DNA from 2 places in the Pseudarthrobacter sp. CC12 genome. Region 1 is predicted to be linked to the other one. Evidence: predicted binding sites of a transcription regulator. Region 1 holds the regulator's gene; the other holds the start of a gene.

Region 1 (8,415 bases):
AGCCGGCGAAGCTGCGCAGACGGCGGGCGAGCAGTTCGTTATCGAACTGCTCGACCTCGCCGTCGCCGGCATGGGCGGACAAAGCCGCACCGGACAACACGAAATGGCCCGCCAGGTGGCCAGGGCCATCGAAACCGGCAACCACCTGTTGGTCCAGGCAGGTACCGGCACCGGCAAATCGCTGGCCTACCTGATACCGCTGATCGCCCACGCCCTGGAAAGCAACAAGCCTGCGCTGGTCTCCACGGCGACCCTGGCGCTCCAGACCCAGATTGTCGGCAGGGACCTGCCCCGCCTCCTGAAGAACATCACGCCGGCGCTGGACCGGCCGGTCAAGGTTGCACTGGTCAAGGGCAGGTCCAACTATGTGTGCCGCCACAAGCTTGAAGGCGGGTTCCCTTCCGAGGAACCGTCGGAAGGGCAGCTGTTTTCCCTGGGGGAGGACACCAGCGTTCCGCATTTCGCCGCCTCCGTGGGCGGACCATCGTCACAGCTGGGCAAGGAAGTGGTGCGGCTCCGGGAATGGGCGGAGAAGACGGCCACCGGCGACCGCGACGAGCTGCTGCCTGGAGTGACCGACCGTGCATGGCGGCAGGTTTCCGTCACCTCGATGGAATGCCTCGGCGCCCAAAAATGCCCGATGGCCGCTGAATGCTTCAGCGAGCTCGCCCGGCAGGATGCCGCCGAGGCTGACGTGGTGGTGACCAACCACGCCATGCTGGCCGTCAGCGCGTTCGAAGGACTGGCAGTCCTGCCCGAATACGACGTCGTGGTGGTGGACGAAGCGCACGAGCTGCAGGACCGGGTGACGGGAGCCGTCTCCGGGCAGCTGTCCGTGGCCATGGTCCACGCGGCCGCTTCCGGCGCACGGAAACACACCGCCATCACCGTTGACGCCCTGAACGCCGCAGCTGCCAACCTGGAAATGGCCCTCGCGGGCGCGCCCAACGGACTTCTCCCCAACGGACTGAACGATGAACAGCTTGACTGCGTGGACCAGCTGCGTGAAGCGTGCAGGGCTGCGTTGTCCGATTCCAAGGGGGACAGCAATACCACGGCCGACGGCGGGCGGCAGCTGGCGCGTTCCCGGCTGATGCTCATCCTGGAACTGTGCGAGCGGCTGATCGCTGCCCGGGAAAACCGGGAAGTGGTGTGGTTCTCCCGCGCCAGCACCTTCGATCCCGGCCAAGGCTATTCGCAGCCCGATGACAGCGCGCCGGTCCTGATCAACATTGCGCCGCTGTCCGTCGCCGGCCGGCTGCGGGAGGGGCTCTTCGCCGGCCACACCGTGGTGCTGACCTCTGCCACCCTGGCGATCGGTTCCGCCTTTGAACCGGCCGCAGGAGGCCTGGGCCTGATCGGTGACGGAGCGCCCAGCTGGACGGGCGTGGATGTTGGCTCGCCCTTCGACTACCCCAAACAGGGCATCCTTTACGTTGCCGGTCACCTGCCCAAGCCCGGCCGAGGTGTTTCACCGGAAGCACTGGCCGAACTCGAAGCGCTCATCAAGGCCTCCAACGGGGGAGCGCTTTGCCTGTTCTCCTCGCGGCGGGCGGCCGAGGAAGCCGCCGATGCCCTCCGCCCGAAGCTCGACATGACTGTCCTCTGCCAGGGGGAGTCGACCATGACCGCCCTGGTCAAACAATTCGCGGACGAACCGGACACCTGCCTCTTCGGAACCATGTCCCTGTGGCAGGGTGTGGATGTTCCCGGTGGATCCTGCCGGCTGGTGGTGATTGACCGCATCCCGTTCCCGCGGCCGGACGACCCCCTCATGACGGCGCGTTCGCGTGCCGTGGCGCAGGCCGGGGGGAACGGTTTCATGTCTGTTTCGGCAACCCACGCTGCCATCCGGCTTGCCCAGGGGGCCGGCCGCCTGATCAGGTCAACCGGGGACAAAGGAGTGGTGGCAGTCCTGGACTCGCGGCTGGCCACCGAGCGCTATGCGGGATTCCTGCGCGGCGCCCTCCCGCCGTTCTGGGCCACCACTGACCGCGCCAAAGCGCTGGCAGCCCTCACCAGGCTGGGCGCCGACGCGTCCTGAGAACGGCCGGATAGCGCCTGCACGGATGCCGGGCAGGCGTGCGCAGGCTAGAGCGAACGCAGGACTGAGACGACCTTGCCCATGATGGTGGCATGGTCGCCCAGGATCGGTTCGTACTGGGTGTTCTGCGGCAGCAGCCAGGTGTGGCCGTCGCGCTGGCGGAAGGTCTTGACCGTCGCCTCGTCATCCAGCAGTGCAGCGACGATGTCCCCGTTGGCAGCGTCAGCCTGGCGCCGCACCACCACCCAGTCACCGTCGCAAATGGCGGCATCCACCATCGAATCGCCGGCCACCTTCAGCATGAAAAGTTCGCCCTGGCCAACCAGTTGGCGGGGCAGCGGCATGACATCTTCGACGAGCTGTTCGGCAAGGATGGGGCCGCCGGCGGCAATCCGGCCCACCAGCGGAACCATGGCCGTATCCAGAGCAGTAGGCAGCTCCGTGACGGTGGCGCTGTCCCCTGCGGCTTGGGGCGCACGGGACGTGCCCGCGCTCTTTCCCCCGCCGTCCAGCGTCAGCGGCATCAACACTTCCATGGCACGGGGCCGCTTGGGGTCGCGCCGAAGGTAGCCCAGCTTTTCCAGCTGCGAGAGCTGATGGGTCACGCTTGACAGGCTTGCAAGGCCGACCGTGTCGCCGATTTCCCGCATGGACGGCGGATACCCGTTCTCGTTAACGGAGCGCTGGATGGTCTCGAGGATCTTCTTCTGCCGGGGAGTCAGCCCCTTGGTGGTCCTCTTGGATTGCGGGGCGGTCCTGCCCCCGGCGGCTGCTGCTGCCATATTCGCCACTGCCTTTCGCTTGCCGCCGGAACTTCCGCCGGGCGCTGTTTCCGCCGTGCCGGTGGAAGGACTCCCACTGTCATTGTCAGACCCTGCTGGTCAACTTCAGGAGTGGTTGTTCTTGGTTCCAAAACTAGGCCAGCCATAGTGCTTTTTCAAACATTTGTTCTAGCGAGTCTCGACAATGTTCGTTGATAGGTGCTAAAACTTAACCAGCAAAGTTCGAATATGTGTTCTAACCAGCAGATGCCTCCTTCGAATACCCGGCCGGAAGATGTGCCCGGCGGCGGTTTTGAACGGCAAGGGCGTTGCGGGCGGACACCCGGGCAGCACGGCAAGTCCAGGAGGGCTTAGTTCATGTCAGCTTTAACTCTTCACCAGGTTTCACCATCGCCTGCACCGCTGCGGCTCACCCGCCGGGGGAGGATCGTCCTGATTGGGGTCCCGCTTGTAGTCCTCGCTGTTCTCCTGCTGTCACTCGCCGGGTTCTTCCATTCCCCGGCCAAGGCCTCGGATTCGGTTGCGGACCTCGCGGTGACACCCACCGTTACCGTGACGGTGCAGCCCGGACAGTCGTTGTGGGCCATTGCCGGTACCGTCGCGCCGGGCCGGGACGCCCGCGACGTCGTGGCGGACATTGTCCAGCTCAACAACCTTGACGCCGGCACCGTCCTTCCAGGCCGGCAGCTGTTCGTTCCCACCCACTGAGGGGGAAGCCGCGGGAACCGTCACATTTTCCGGTAGTTGCCGCGGCAACTAAACTGTTCAGGTGAACCAGCAGCTAGAACGTCTGAACCGGCTTCCCCTCCGCAGCAACCTTCGCGGACTGACTCCCTATGGTGCTCCCCAGCTGAACGTCCCCATCCTGCTGAACGTCAACGAAAACACCCATGGGGTTCCTGCCGATGTGCGGGCCGCCATCAGCGCCGCCGTTACGGAAGCCGCCGCAGGCCTCAACCGCTACCCGGACCGCGAGTTCACCGCGCTCCGGAAGGCCCTGGCGGAATATCTCGGGCATGGGCTCGACGAAACCAACCTGTGGGCAGCCAACGGCTCCAACGAGGTCCTGCAACAGATCCTCCAGGCCTTCGGCGGCCCAGGGCGCACGGCCCTTGGCTTCCCGCCGACGTACTCCATGTACCCGTTGCTGGCCAGCGGAACGGACACGCAGTACATCACGGGGGAACGCGCGGAAGGCTATGACCTCAGCGCAGAGTCCGCGGCCCGCCAGGTCAAGGAACTCCAGCCCAACATCGTGTTCCTCTGCTCACCCAACAATCCCACCGGGACCGGGCTTGGGCTGGACGTCGTGGAAGCCGTCTATGACGCCGGCGCGGACAGCCAGGCCATCGTGATCGTCGACGAGGCGTACCACGAGTTCGCACACGACGGAACGCCGAGCGCACTGACACTCCTGCCCGGCCGTGAACGTCTGATCGTCTCCCGCACGATGAGCAAGGCCTTCGCCCTGGCGGGGGCACGGCTCGGTTACATGGCCGCAGCCCCCGAGGTCGCCGATGCCCTGCGTCTCGTGCGCCTGCCGTACCACCTCTCCGCCATCACCCAGGCCACCGCCCTGGCGGCCCTCGAACACCGCGAAGCGCTGATGGCCGACGTCGAGGACATCAAGAAGCAGAGGGACCGCATCGTGGCCGAGCTGACCAGGATGGGACTCAAGCCCGCAGCATCGGACTCCAACTACGTTTTCTTCGGCGGCCTGGAAAACCCGCACCAGGTCTGGCAGGAGCTCCTTGACGCCGGCGTGCTCATCCGCGATGTGGGCATCCCGGGCCACCTCCGCGTCACGGCGGGCACTGAGGCGGAAACCACAGCCTTCCTGACCTCCCTGGAACGCATCCTTGCCGGCCACGCCGCGCTTCACGCCTAGACTTGATACGGCGGCGCTGGACGCCTTGAACCACTTCTTCTCGCACAAAGGATCCTTCACCATGAGTTCAACCGGATCGAATACGGCTGCAGCCCGGACCGCCCGCATGGAGCGTGCCACCAGCGAGTCCTCGGTACTCGTGGAGATCAACCTGGACGGTACCGGAGTCTCGGACATCGACACCTCGGTGCCGTTCTACGACCACATGCTGACGGCCCTGTGCAAGCACTCCCTGATCGATATGACGGTCAAGGCCACCGGGGACACCCACATAGACGTCCACCACACCGTTGAGGATGTCGCCATCACCTTCGGTGAAGTCCTGCGGACGGCCCTCGGCAACAAAGCGGGCATCCGCCGGTTTGGCGAGGCCACGGTGCCGCTGGACGAGGCCCTCGCCAACGCGGTGGTGGACGTTTCCGGCCGCCCCTACCTGGTGCACGGCGGTGAGCCCGCCGGCCAGGAATACCACCTCATTGGCGGCCACTTCACCGGGTCCCTGACCCGCCATGCCTTTGAGGCCATCACGCTGCACGCCGGAATTTGCCTCCACATGAACGTGCTGGCCGGCCGGGACCCCCACCACATCGTCGAGGCCCAGTTCAAAGCCTTTGCGCGCGCGCTCCGCGCCGCCGTCGAACCGGATCCCCGGGTTGAGGGCATCCCCTCCACCAAGGGTGCCCTGTGAGCGGCCCGGAACTGAAGGACGGGGCCATCATCGACCCCTCGGCGTCCCGCAGGCTGCCGTCGCCTGAGGGCAAGCCCACCGTCACGGTGCTGGACTACGGTTCCGGGAACGTCAGGTCCGCGGTGCGTGCCCTGGAACGCGCCGGCGCGGAAGTGATCCTGAGCGCCAAACCGGAGGACGTCCTGAACGCGGACGGCCTGGTGGTGCCCGGCGTCGGCGCATTCGAAACCGTGATGCGCGAACTCAAGGCCGTGGACGGCATCCGGCTCATCGGCCGGCGCGTGGCCGGCGGGCGCCCGGTACTTGGCATTTGCGTGGGCCTGCAGGTCCTGTTCGAAGCCGGCGTCGAACACGGCACTGAAGCCCAGGGCATCGGTGAATGGCCCGGAAAGGTGGAGGCCCTCCCGGCGGAGGTCGTACCCCACATGGGCTGGAACACCGTCAAGGTCCCCGAAGGCTCGAAGCTCTTTGCCGGCGTCGAAAACGAACGGTTCTACTTCGTGCACTCCTACGGCGTGCAGGAATGGAACTTCGACGTCATCCAGCCGCGGATGGCACCGCCACTGGTGACCTGGTCCGAGCACGGCGGCCCGTTCATCGCGGCCGTGGAAAACGGCCCGCTCTGCGCAACCCAGTTCCACCCCGAAAAATCCGGCGATGCCGGCGCGCGGCTCCTGCGCAACTGGGTGGAGGGCCTGCGCAGGCCGGCCGGCGCCGATTCCGGCGACCCTGCCAGCGCCGGCAGTGGCGCCTAGATGTGGTCCGTACTCCTGATGGGCCTCGCCGGCCTGCTGATTGGCGGCGGCATCTCGTTCCGGCAGCAGGCCAGGCCCCTGTGGCTCCAGGTGTCGTTCTACGCCCTGGCTGCCATGTCACTGGTTGCCGCCTACCTGCTCACGCTGCCGGGCAATTGACAGTCCGGGGGCGGCACGGAGCATAAACGGTTGCCGGCCGCCCCCGCTTTAGTCCCAACCGAAGAACCAACACCGAGGATGAGTATGACCACCGCACATGACCTGCCGGTACTTGAACTCCTGCCAGCCGTCGACGTTGTCAACGGCCAGGCCGTCCGGCTGGTCCAGGGCGAGGCGGGCAGCGAAACCAGCTACGGCACCCCCCTCGAAGCCGCGTTGAACTGGCAGCAGCAGGGTGCTGAATGGGTCCACCTGGTTGACCTTGACGCTGCTTTCGGGCGCGGTTCCAACGCCGACCTGCTCCGCGAGGTGGTGGGCCGGCTGGACATCAAGGTAGAGCTCTCGGGCGGCCTCCGCGACGATGAGACCCTGGAGGCAGCGCTCGACCTGGGTGTCGCCCGGGTCAACCTGGGGACCGCAGCACTGGAGAACCCTGACTGGACCGCGCGGGCCATCGAGCGCTTCGGCGACAAGATCGCCGTCGGACTGGACGTCCGGGGCACCACCCTGGCCGGCCGTGGCTGGACGAAGGAAGGCGGGGACCTGTGGGACGTCCTGGGCCGCCTGGAGGAGGCCGGCTGCGCCCGCTACGTGGTCACCGATGTGACCAAGGACGGCACCCTGCAGGGCCCGAACGTTGAACTCCTGCGCCAGATGGTGGAGAAGACCGGTAAGCCCGTGGTGGCGTCCGGCGGCATTTCCAGTTTGGACGACCTCAAAGTCCTCCGCTCGCTGGTCCCCTTGGGCGTCGAAGGCGCCATTGTGGGCAAGGCACTCTACGCCGGCGCCTTCACGCTGCCCGAAGCCCTCGACGTCGCCGGCCGCCGGTAGGCGCGGGGAAGCAGCCCGGCCATGCCCAGCTCCGAAGAACCGGTAAGCCCTCCCGCCCGCCAACTCCCCGGCCATATTGCGGCGGCCCTGGCCGGCGCCGGTGGTGCCACGGATTCCGCGGGCCAGCCATGGGCCGGCCGCAGCCTGGCTGGAGATGATGCGAAGATCCACAACTTCGAGGACGACGACGGAACGGCCGACGCCGGCTACCTCACCGCAATTGCCGCGCTCCGGGAGGGGCGGGGCGACGAGGCGGACGTCGTTGCCGCGCTGGCCACGGCCCGCGTGTTCATTCCCATCGTGGCCCAGCTCGCCGAAGAGGCCGGGACAGCGCACGGGCTGCACGCGGACAAGCAGGCGGACATGGCGCTGGTGACGCTGAAGGCCGCCGACGGCAGGACCGCGCTGCCGGCGTTCACTTCTGCGGCCGCACTGGCCGCATGGCATCCCGACGCCCGGCCGGTAGCGGTCTATGCCGCCCGGGCGGCCCTCTCTGCGGTCGCCGAAGGGGCAGAACTCCTGGTCCTGGATCCGGGTGCGGATGTAACCTTCGTGGTGCGCCGCCCCGGTGTCTGGGCCCTCGCCAAGCAGCATGCCTGGACCCCCTCCTACAGTGACCGGGCCCTCGCCGCCGAAATGGGCAACGCTGCCGCCGGCTTCGCGGCCGTCCGCGGCGTCGAACTGTTGCCCGGCAGGGGAGTCGTCGCCAGGGCCGCCGACGGGTCCCTGCTCCCTGGTGGCGGTACCGGGCCGGAACTGCAGGTGGTGCTGTACCTCGAGGACGGCCTGGACGCGGCCGGTGTCCAGGATCTGGTAGCCGGCCTGCAGGCCGAGTGGTCCCGGAATGTATTGTTTGGGGAGCGCGTCGATTCCCTGGAAATCAAACTGAGGCGCGCTCCCGACTAGCCGCCAGCCGGATGGGTGATCCCCAAGGGGCTGCGGCGCATCCTGAAGGACCGCTTTCGTGAATTTCGCTCTCTACCGGGAGTTGCTTGCCGTCCGGCCCATCCGCCGGCTGCTGCTGGTGGGCATGGTTGCCCGGATCCCGCACTCAGCCGCCGGTGTTCTGCTCACCCTGCACATCGTCCTTACCCTGGGCCAGGGCTATGCCGCCGCCGGTGCCGCCGCGGCTGTCATGACCATCGGCATTGCGTTGGGTGCGCCATGGCGTGGCAGGCGCGTGGACACGGCGGGGCTCCGGACCGCGCTCATCCCATCGGTGATCTCGGAGACGGTGATCTGGTCGGTGGTGCCGCACGTGTCCTACC
Region 2 (8,415 bases), on a different contig from region 1:
AGTGGGCTCTGTGGCGGATTCCGGGAAGGGCAGGCTCTCCGTACGGCTCAGGTCCCACGCCATGCTCGCGCTGATGCTGATGCCCCTGGGACCGGTCCTTCGGGTGGTTCCACGGATCAGCAGCAGGCGGGTACCAAACAAAAGCGGTCCGGCGCTTTCCTGTGCCTCGTGGAAGAACACCGAATCCACGCAGCCGGTGCCGTCGTCGATGCTGATGAACACCACCCGCCTTCCGCCGCGCATCGGCGGCGTCTGGGTGGCAACCCGAACCCCTGCCACCAGGACCTCAGTACCGTTGCGGAGGCCGAGGAGTTTGTCGGCAGTGGTGACGCCCAGCTTTTCCAGCAGTGGCCTGTGGCTTTCCATCAGGTGGGTACTGACATCCACCGCCATGAGATCAAGTTCCGCCCTGACATTTTCGACCAGGGTGGGGGCTGGAAGCCCAGGTTTGATATTCCGCAGTTCGATGTCGCCCAGGGGAAGGGACAGCTGCCCATCCAGGACCTCAATGCCTTTCTTTCCTGTCTTTGCTGTTTGGAGCTGCTGCAGATGGTGCACCAGGTCCGCGCGGTTGGCAGGGCCTCCGGCTTCCCGGTGCAGGGAATCAAAAGCCCCCAGTTGCGCAAGGCGCCTGATGCTGGGCTTGCTCAGCCGCGAGCGCGCCCGAAGGTCCGCCAGTGAGTCGTAAGGCTGGCCGGCGACGATCCGTTTCAGTTCTGCAGCAGACAGACCGTAGATTCCGTTCAGGCTGAGCCGGATTCCGAGCCGGCCGGCATCCGTGCCTGACGCGATCCGCTCCACGCGGTATTCTGCTTTGCTTCGGTTGATGTCCAGGGGAAGGATGGGAATACCCAGCCGGCGGGCTTCGGCCACCAGCAGCCGTTTGGGATACATGCCGGGGTCGTGCTCCCACAAGCCTGCGAGGAAAGCTTCGGGGTGGTGTGTCTTCAGCCAGGCGGACTGGTAGGTGGGGACGGCGAAGGCAGCACCGTGGGCCTTGCAAAAACCGAAACTGGCAAAAGACTTCAATGTCCCCCACACCTTGTCCACCACTTCAGGGGCATACCCCTTGGCTTTGGCATGGCGCCGGAAGTACTCTTCCACCCTGGCTTCACCGGCTTCGTTGCTCAACGCCCTGCGGAATTCATCGGCTTTGGCCAGCCCGCACCCGGTCATGACATCCAGGGTCTTCAGGATCTGCTCGTGGAAAACCGTGACCCCATGGGTTTCCTGCAGCACTGGTTTGAGATCCGGGTGCGGGTAAACCTCGGGGGCGAACCCGTGCCGGTGTTCCAGGAAGGGCCGCACCATGTCCGATTTCATGGGCCCCGGGCGGAACAGTGAAATGTCGATGATGAGGTCGTTGAACTCCCGTGGCGCCATCTTGCCGATCAATTCACGTTGTCCGGGGGATTCGATCTGGAAGCAGCCAAGGGTGTGCGTGCTCCTGATCAGCTCATAGGTGGCTTCGTCGTCGAGGGGGACGGCGTTCAGGTCGATCCGGCCGTTGCCGGCAATGTAATCCGGCCCCGAACCAAAAGGTCCAATGGGGTGGTTCCCAGCCTCCACCACTTCTTCCTTTGAGGGGTGGATCCTGATGATTTCCCGGACGGCAAATGCCATGGCGCTTTGCATACGGACACCCAGGATATCGAGTTTGAGCATGCCCATGGGGTCCATGTCATGTTTGTCGAACTGGCTCATGGGCAGGCCAAGCCCGCTTGGCTGGACGGGTGTGCGGTCCAGCAGCGTGGCATCGCCCAGGATCACCCCACATGGGTGCATGGATATGTGGCGGGGCAGCCGGTCAAGGCGTTCGGTCAGGTCTACCAGCAGGTCAAGTTGCTGGTTTCCCTGCGCATCGGACTGCTCCACCCTTCCGGCAAATTCCCGCAGTTCGGGTTTTTCCTGCAGGGCTTCACGGAATTTCCGCGCTGAGAACCGCCACAGCTGCTTGGCAATCTCCCCCACCTCGCCATCGTCCATGCCCAGCGCCAGCCCGGCGTCGCGGACTGCACCACGGGCCCGGTATCCGTTCTGCATGCTCATGAGGGTTACACGCTCGGAGCCGAAGCGCTCGAAGATCCTGTGGTAGACGTTGTGCCGCTCGGCACTTTCGACGTCGATGTCAATGTCCGGGAGGGTGGCGCGGTCGTTGGAGAGGAAGCGTTCAAAGATCAGGTCATGCTGGAGGGGGTTCACATGGCTGACGTCTATCAGGTAGTTGACCAGGCTTGATGCCCCCGATCCCCTGGCAGCCGCCCGGACTCCCATGTCCTGGATCATCCTGGAGACCTCCGCAACAGTGAGGAAATAGGAGGAGAAGCCCAGGTTCTGGATGATCCCCAGTTCATGGTCCAAACGGGCCATCATGTCCCGCTCCGCCGTACCGCCGATGCCCGGGAACCGCCTGCCGATTCCGGCATGGCAGCGCTGGAGGAGCTCCGTGTGGGGATCCTGGTTGATGCCGATGACGGCAGCTTCCGGCACCACTGGCTGTTTCCATCCCATATCAGTGGCGGGGTCGATCCGGCAGAGGTCGGCGAGCGCCTCGGTCTGCGCCATCAACTGCTTGAGGTCTGCGGCACCATAACCGGCGGCGGAGATGATTTCCTTACCAAGGCCCAGCATTTGATCCGCTGATTTCAGCCATCCCTGGCCCGTGGGTTGCAGGAGTGGCTCCCCTACAAGTTCCGGGAGGGACTTCAAAGTCCGCGCGGAGTCAAGGACATCCGCGGTCGGTGCACCATCGGCTGCGCAATACCGGACGGCGTTGGTGAGGACTGCCGGAACATGGTGTTCCTCCGCGAGCCGTAGCATGCGCACAGCGTGCGCCGTGCTGAAAGGACTGCCCGGCGCACTGAGTTGGGAGACGATCTCCGCCACCACAGTTCCGGCGGGCATTGCGTCAAGCCATTGCTTGAACAGGGTCCTGGGACGCAGGTAGCGCCGGCCGCCCATGGCCCGGCCGACGTCCGAGTCCGGGCCGATCAGCACCGTCAGCACCGGTTTGAGGGTGTGGGGGTCGAGGGTGCGGGAGGCCAGCTCGGCACGGGTCACCGCGGTGGGTACCGCTCCCCCGGCTTTCCCGGAGGTCCTCGCGTGCGCATCGGAAACCAGCCGGCACAAGGCGCGGTACCCGGCACCGTTATTCTGCCCCCTGGCCAGCACCACCACCCTGCCTGCAACCTGGGTGCGGTGATCGCCGTCGTCGTCAAATACCGCCAGGTCCACGCCTACGATGGGGTCGATGCCCGCCGCCATACAGGCTTTGAGGTGCTTGATGGTGCCGTACAGGCCGTCCCGGTCGGTGCAGGCGAGGGCCGTGGCGCCATCGGCAGCGGCAGCCATGGCCAGTTCCTCCGGCCAGGAAACTCCGTAATGGGCGCTGAATGCCGTGGAAACGTGCAAGTGGGTAAAGCTCATAGTGTTCCGGGTCAGGCAGTCTTGGGGTGAAGGGCGTCATGGATCCGCACCAGCCGCCACCGGTTGCTGCGGAGATGGCGGGAAAGGTCAAGGGTCAGGACTTCTGCCCCGGGCGGTTCCTGTGCCGCGGCGGAACGGGCGGCACCCCGGGCGGGCAGCACCTGGACCCGCCAGATTTCGTGGTCCACCACTCCGGGCCCGCTGCCCAGGGGAGCCCTGCTGTCCTCAGCCCACCACTGCCGGCGTTCGTACCAGCGGACGGGTTCTGCGCAGACGGTATAGGACACACCTGCCCATACCAAGGATTCCGGCTCACCTGTGGGGGCACACGCCACGTCAACAGATTCGCTGAACATGCCCATGCGCACCTCCCGGACCTAACCCATCACAACGTGATTCGAACATGTATTCGAATAAATTCAGTCTACGCCGGGTTCTCACCAAAACATAGGCGGGGGTGGACGGGGCGTGCGGCAGGGAGCAGGATGTTGGCATGAGTACCGATGACGCACTCCTGAAGCAGGCCAGCATCAAGACACAGGACTCCACCCTGGTTGCCACGTTCGATATCGACGGCACCATTCCGGGCTCGGGCGCCTACGTGGTGGGTTTGATGGGAGCCTCGCCCGATTTTTCAGCGCAGCGCCGGCTGTGCATTGAGTTCATGAACGGGGAGGCCATAGCCTGCTACTCGTTCAACCGGGACCAGGGAATCGAGGAGGATTTCGATCTTTCCGGAGTGTCCCATTCGGAGAACAGCATCACCGGAAGCTTTCCCATGACGGCCTTGAATGGCCTCGGGAAGGGACATGTCCTGTCAGCCTTCAGCGAGGCGGACGGGCGGGAGTTCCAGCACGGGGTGCCGGTGGAGGAAGCGCTTTAGCCTTCCTCAGCTGTTTTCTTTGTGGATCCGCAGTTCAAGTTCAATGAATGCGGAGATCATGGCCCGGTAGGTTGCTTCAACGATGTCCGGGTCGATGTCCTTTTTCTCCGCAGCGGACCGCACATGTTCAATAATCCGCTCTACGCGGCCGGGGGCACGCACCTCCGCGTCATCGCCCTTCAGCGTGCCGGCGATCCTGATCAGCCGCTCGCGGCGGGCGATCAGGGTAACGATCTGGTCATCGACTTCGTCAACGGCAACCCGGACCGCAGCGAGCTGTTCCCTGTCGGCGCGGGCATCCCGGTCGTTTCCTTGAATTGTCGCCATCATCTGACACTATCGAAGCATGGAGCCCAGAGTCGACTTTATTTCCCTCGGTGTTCGCAGCGTCGAGGAGTCCCGTGCTTTCTACGTTGACGGCCTCGGCTGGCCGGTCCACCGCGAAGTCGCCGGGGAAGTGGTGTTCATCCAGGTGAACCACGGCCTGGTGCTTTCGCTCTGGGATGCCCGCCAGATGCAGGCCGAAGCCGTGACCGGCCGCCCGGACGGGATCCCCTGCATTACCCTGAGCCACAACCTGGGAAGCCCCGAAGAGGTGGACAGCGTCATGGAACAGGCCGCGGCCGCTGGTGCCGCCATTATTGCCGAGCCCGTCACCAAGGCCTGGGGCGGCTATACCGGGTACTTTGCCGATCCCGACGGTTTTCGCTGGGAAGTGGCATACAACCCCACCTGGACGGTGGACGACGCCGGTTCGGTCACCGTTTGAGGGCAGTACACCCTGCGCCGGGCTGCTAGAACAGAGCTTCCACCGGGCGGATGAGTTCCGGGCCGTTGTTCCGGACGTTGCCCACGTCCTTGCCTACGGATTCCACGCGCCAGTCCGCAGCGGCGTCCTTAACCCCTGACCGCACCAGGTCAACCAGCGCGGCGGCATCATCCGCCTGCGGGTCCAGCCAGGCTTCCATGGTGGACTTATCCATGGGCAGCGGCACCCTGTCGTGGAGTTCGGTCAGCTTCCCGAAAATGGTGGATTCCGCCCCGGGCGGAGGGGTGTCCGCCGTCAGGATCGAGGTGGACAGCAGCCAGCGGCCCGGCTCCCCCTCCGGTACGGACGGGTCCTTCCACCACTCATACAGGCCGGCGAAGGCCAGGCCACGGTCCCCACCGGGATGCACGTAGTACGGCTGCTTCGACTTCCCCGGGCCTTGCTTCCATTCGTAGTAGCCGTCGGCCGGGACGGCACAGCGGCGGGACTGGACGGCCTTGCGGAAGGCAGGCTTCTCCAGCACAGTTTCGCTGCGGGCGTTGATCATGCCCGAACCAATTTTCGGGTCCTTGGCCCAGGACGGAACCAGGCCCCAGCGCGCCACATGCAGCTGGCGCGCCTGGCGGGGCGCGGCACTGTCATCCACCAGCCGCTCCAGCACGATCGGGACGGGGTCAGTGGGTGCAACATTCCACGACGGCGGGATGCTCACCTCATCTTCGATTTCGGCGTCGAACTCGGCCAGGAGGTCCCCCACGGCCCGTGCCATTACGTAGCGTCCACACATGGCACCAGCTTGCCACCGGCCGCCACAAACTGTCATCCGGGCACCGCAGCAGCCTTTGGACGCCGGGGAATACCGGCCGCCGCGCTACGGTTGACAGTAAGGAAACCTTTCAAGCGACGTATAGGAGATCCCTGTGGACTTCACTCCCGAATCCGGCACCATCACCATGTTTTCCACCACGTGGTGCGGCTACTGCAACCGGCTCAAGAAGCAGCTGGACGCCCAGGGGATCGGCTACACCGAGATCAACATCGAAGAGGTGGACGGAACTGCCGAACTCGTGGAGCAGCTGAACGGCGGCAACCGCACCGTCCCCACGGTCCTCTTCCCGGACGGCAGCGCGGCCACCAACCCGTCCGCCGCCGAGGTCAAGAGCCGCCTGGCCGCCTGACCGGCCGCGCACCAATTGATGCGGGTCATGCCCCCAGGCTGCTGAAGGAAGCAGTTTCCAGGGTGGCATGGCCCGCATACGTTTCCAGGAGGGCCTGCTCAACGGCGGCCACGTCCAAACCCGGCACCAGGTCATTGGCGGCGCCGGCGGTGGCAGGATCCCAGTCCAGGCCCAGCGCCGCGTAGCTGTCGGTAAGGACCTTGCGGATCGGGGCGGAGTCCTCCACCACGATCACCGAGCTGAAGAGCCATGCACCGGAGACCACCCGCTGGGCGGTGCCCACCAGTTTTATCCTGCGGGAACTGTCCATGGCATCGGTTCCGTGGACGCTGAACTCGCCGGGACAGTACTCGCCGGGGATCTCCCCCACCGCCGCCTGCACGCCTACGTTCTGCAGCGCCTCCGCAAACAGCCCTCCGAAGCACCCGAACCGGGCCTTGGATCCGGCGACGGCGTCCGCGTCCGGCTCAATGTGGTCCACCACCAGGCTGCCCCGGTGGTAGGCGGCCGCGCGTCCGCCGGCCCTCCGGACCAGGGGTTCGAACCCATGATCGCGGCAGGCCTGGGCGGCGGCCTCGAAACCCGGCAGCCGGGTGTCCCGCTGCCCGAACGCCACCGTGGGCGCGGGCCGGTACAGCCGCAGGGTGGGCCCCAAACCGCCGCTTCGTGCCCTCGCCAGCAGCTCCAGCCCGAATTCGAGGTCACGGCCAGCGCCGAGCGACACATCCTGCCGCACCACGGTAAGCGCGCTGGATCCGGTACCGGTGTGGTGCATAGTGCGGGGCTCCCAGGCATTCAGCGTCGACAGCTACGGTGGCGACGGGTTCAGCGCCTGCCAATGGGCAGGCCACCCCTAGGTTACGCCCGACGGCGGCGGCGGCCTTAACGCCCCCGGCGCCCCACCCACAGGGCGTGAAGCAGCGGAACGGCCGATGCGGTCATCAGCGCATTCCCCAGGGCAAGGTCGTCGGGCCGGACCACTGCCCCGGCGAGCAGCAGGGCTCCGAAGACCAGGGCGGACGCCGCGCGGCGCACGGCCCTGTCCAGCCGGGCCGCCTGGCGTTCCAGGCGTGGTACGGCTACCTGCAGCGATCCCTCCTCCAGCCGTCCTGCCAGGGCGTCCAGCCGGCCGGGGAGGCGGAAGGCAACAGCGGCGGCGTCGATGGCCTGCCGGGCCGCGTCCTGCACCAGGTTGCCCCGCTCGTTCCGCAGCAGCCGGGCGGCGTACGGCTCCACCGAGTCCCAGAGGTTGAAACGCTCGTCCAACGCACTGCACACTCCGGAGGTGAGGGACATGGCCCGGATGATGAGGAGGAAGTTTTCCGGCAGCTGGAACGGCAACGAGCGGACCACGTCACCGAACTCCACCGCAAAGTCACGGAACTCGCGCGGGTCCACTTCCCGGAGTTCGGCGAAGCCTTTGCCGCCGAAACGGGCAAAGAGCTGCGTCATGGCGCGCTCCAGTCCAACGCTGTCCGCGGACGGCATCAGGACGCCCACATCATTGATGGCCCCCACCAGGCCCTTCCCGTCCCGGGCTGCGGCCGCGATCAGCAGCTTCCGGAGCCCGCTGCGCGTGGAAGGGGTCACCTCTCCCATCATGCCGAAGTCGATGAACGTCAGCTTCCAGGGCAGTTCCCCGTCCCCTGGCGGGACCGGGGTGACAAAGATGTTCCCGGGATGCGGGTCGGCGTGGAAGAAGCCGTTGGTGAACAGCTGGTCGAACATGATGGACGCGAACACCGGCGCCACGGTTGCTGGATCGATCCCTGCGGCACGGAGGGACTGGACGTCCGTGATCTTGATGGCCGTGACGTCTTCCAGGGTAAGCACCCGGCGGGTGGTCCGCTCCCAGACCACGCCCGGAACCTCCACCCGGCTATCACCGGCGAAGTCCGCGGCAAAGCGCTCGGCATTGACGGCTTCGTGCAGGTAGTCGATTTCCAGCAGGCTGGTCTGGGCGAACTCCTCCACCAGCGCCGGCATGTCCGCCCGGCGGGAAACGAGCCGGATGTGGCTGAGCCAACCGGCGACCCTGCGCAGGGCGGCGAGGTCGACGTCGACGATCGCGCCGATGCCCGGCCGCTGCACCTTCAGGACCACGGCATCGAGGCCGGTGTCCCCGGCATCGAGGGTATCCAGGCGTGCCCGGTGCGCCT

Evidence for each region. The regulator LexA, encoded in region 1, represses DNA repair genes until DNA is damaged. The targets are predictions, from matches to a motif close to TCGAACANNTGTTCGA.
Region 2: a site for LexA is predicted at 3,824-3,839, ahead of PV772_RS21270 (DUF6504 family protein). Genes of this name have one in related genera too.

What each region holds. Positions count from the first base shown of each region.
Region 1 is NZ_JARDJH010000004.1:37,659-46,073, reverse strand. Features, by position in the region: gene PV772_RS04625 (ATP-dependent DNA helicase) at 1-2,044, shown strand, start outside; gene lexA (transcriptional repressor LexA) at 2,092-2,826, opposite strand; gene PV772_RS04615 (LysM peptidoglycan-binding domain-containing protein) at 3,184-3,534, shown strand; gene PV772_RS04610 (histidinol-phosphate transaminase) at 3,596-4,714, shown strand; gene hisB (imidazoleglycerol-phosphate dehydratase HisB) at 4,776-5,402, shown strand; gene hisH (imidazole glycerol phosphate synthase subunit HisH) at 5,399-6,157, shown strand; gene PV772_RS04595 (hypothetical protein) at 6,158-6,316, shown strand; gene priA (bifunctional 1-(5-phosphoribosyl)-5-((5-phosphoribosylamino)methylideneamino)imidazole-4-carboxamide isomerase/phosphoribosylanthranilate isomerase PriA) at 6,401-7,147, shown strand; gene PV772_RS04585 (SseB family protein) at 7,169-8,053, shown strand; gene PV772_RS04580 (MFS transporter) at 8,112-8,415, shown strand, end outside.
Region 2 is NZ_JARDJH010000050.1:6,765-15,179, forward strand. Features, by position in the region: gene dnaE (DNA polymerase III subunit alpha) at 1-3,426, opposite strand, end outside; gene PV772_RS21270 (DUF6504 family protein) at 3,438-3,788, opposite strand; gene PV772_RS21275 (hypothetical protein) at 3,920-4,309, shown strand; gene PV772_RS21280 (chorismate mutase) at 4,316-4,636, opposite strand; gene PV772_RS21285 (VOC family protein) at 4,656-5,078, shown strand; gene PV772_RS21290 (SOS response-associated peptidase) at 5,104-5,847, opposite strand; gene PV772_RS21295 (mycoredoxin) at 5,999-6,256, shown strand; gene PV772_RS21300 (lipoate--protein ligase family protein) at 6,282-7,031, opposite strand; gene PV772_RS21305 (AarF/UbiB family protein) at 7,139-8,415, opposite strand, start outside.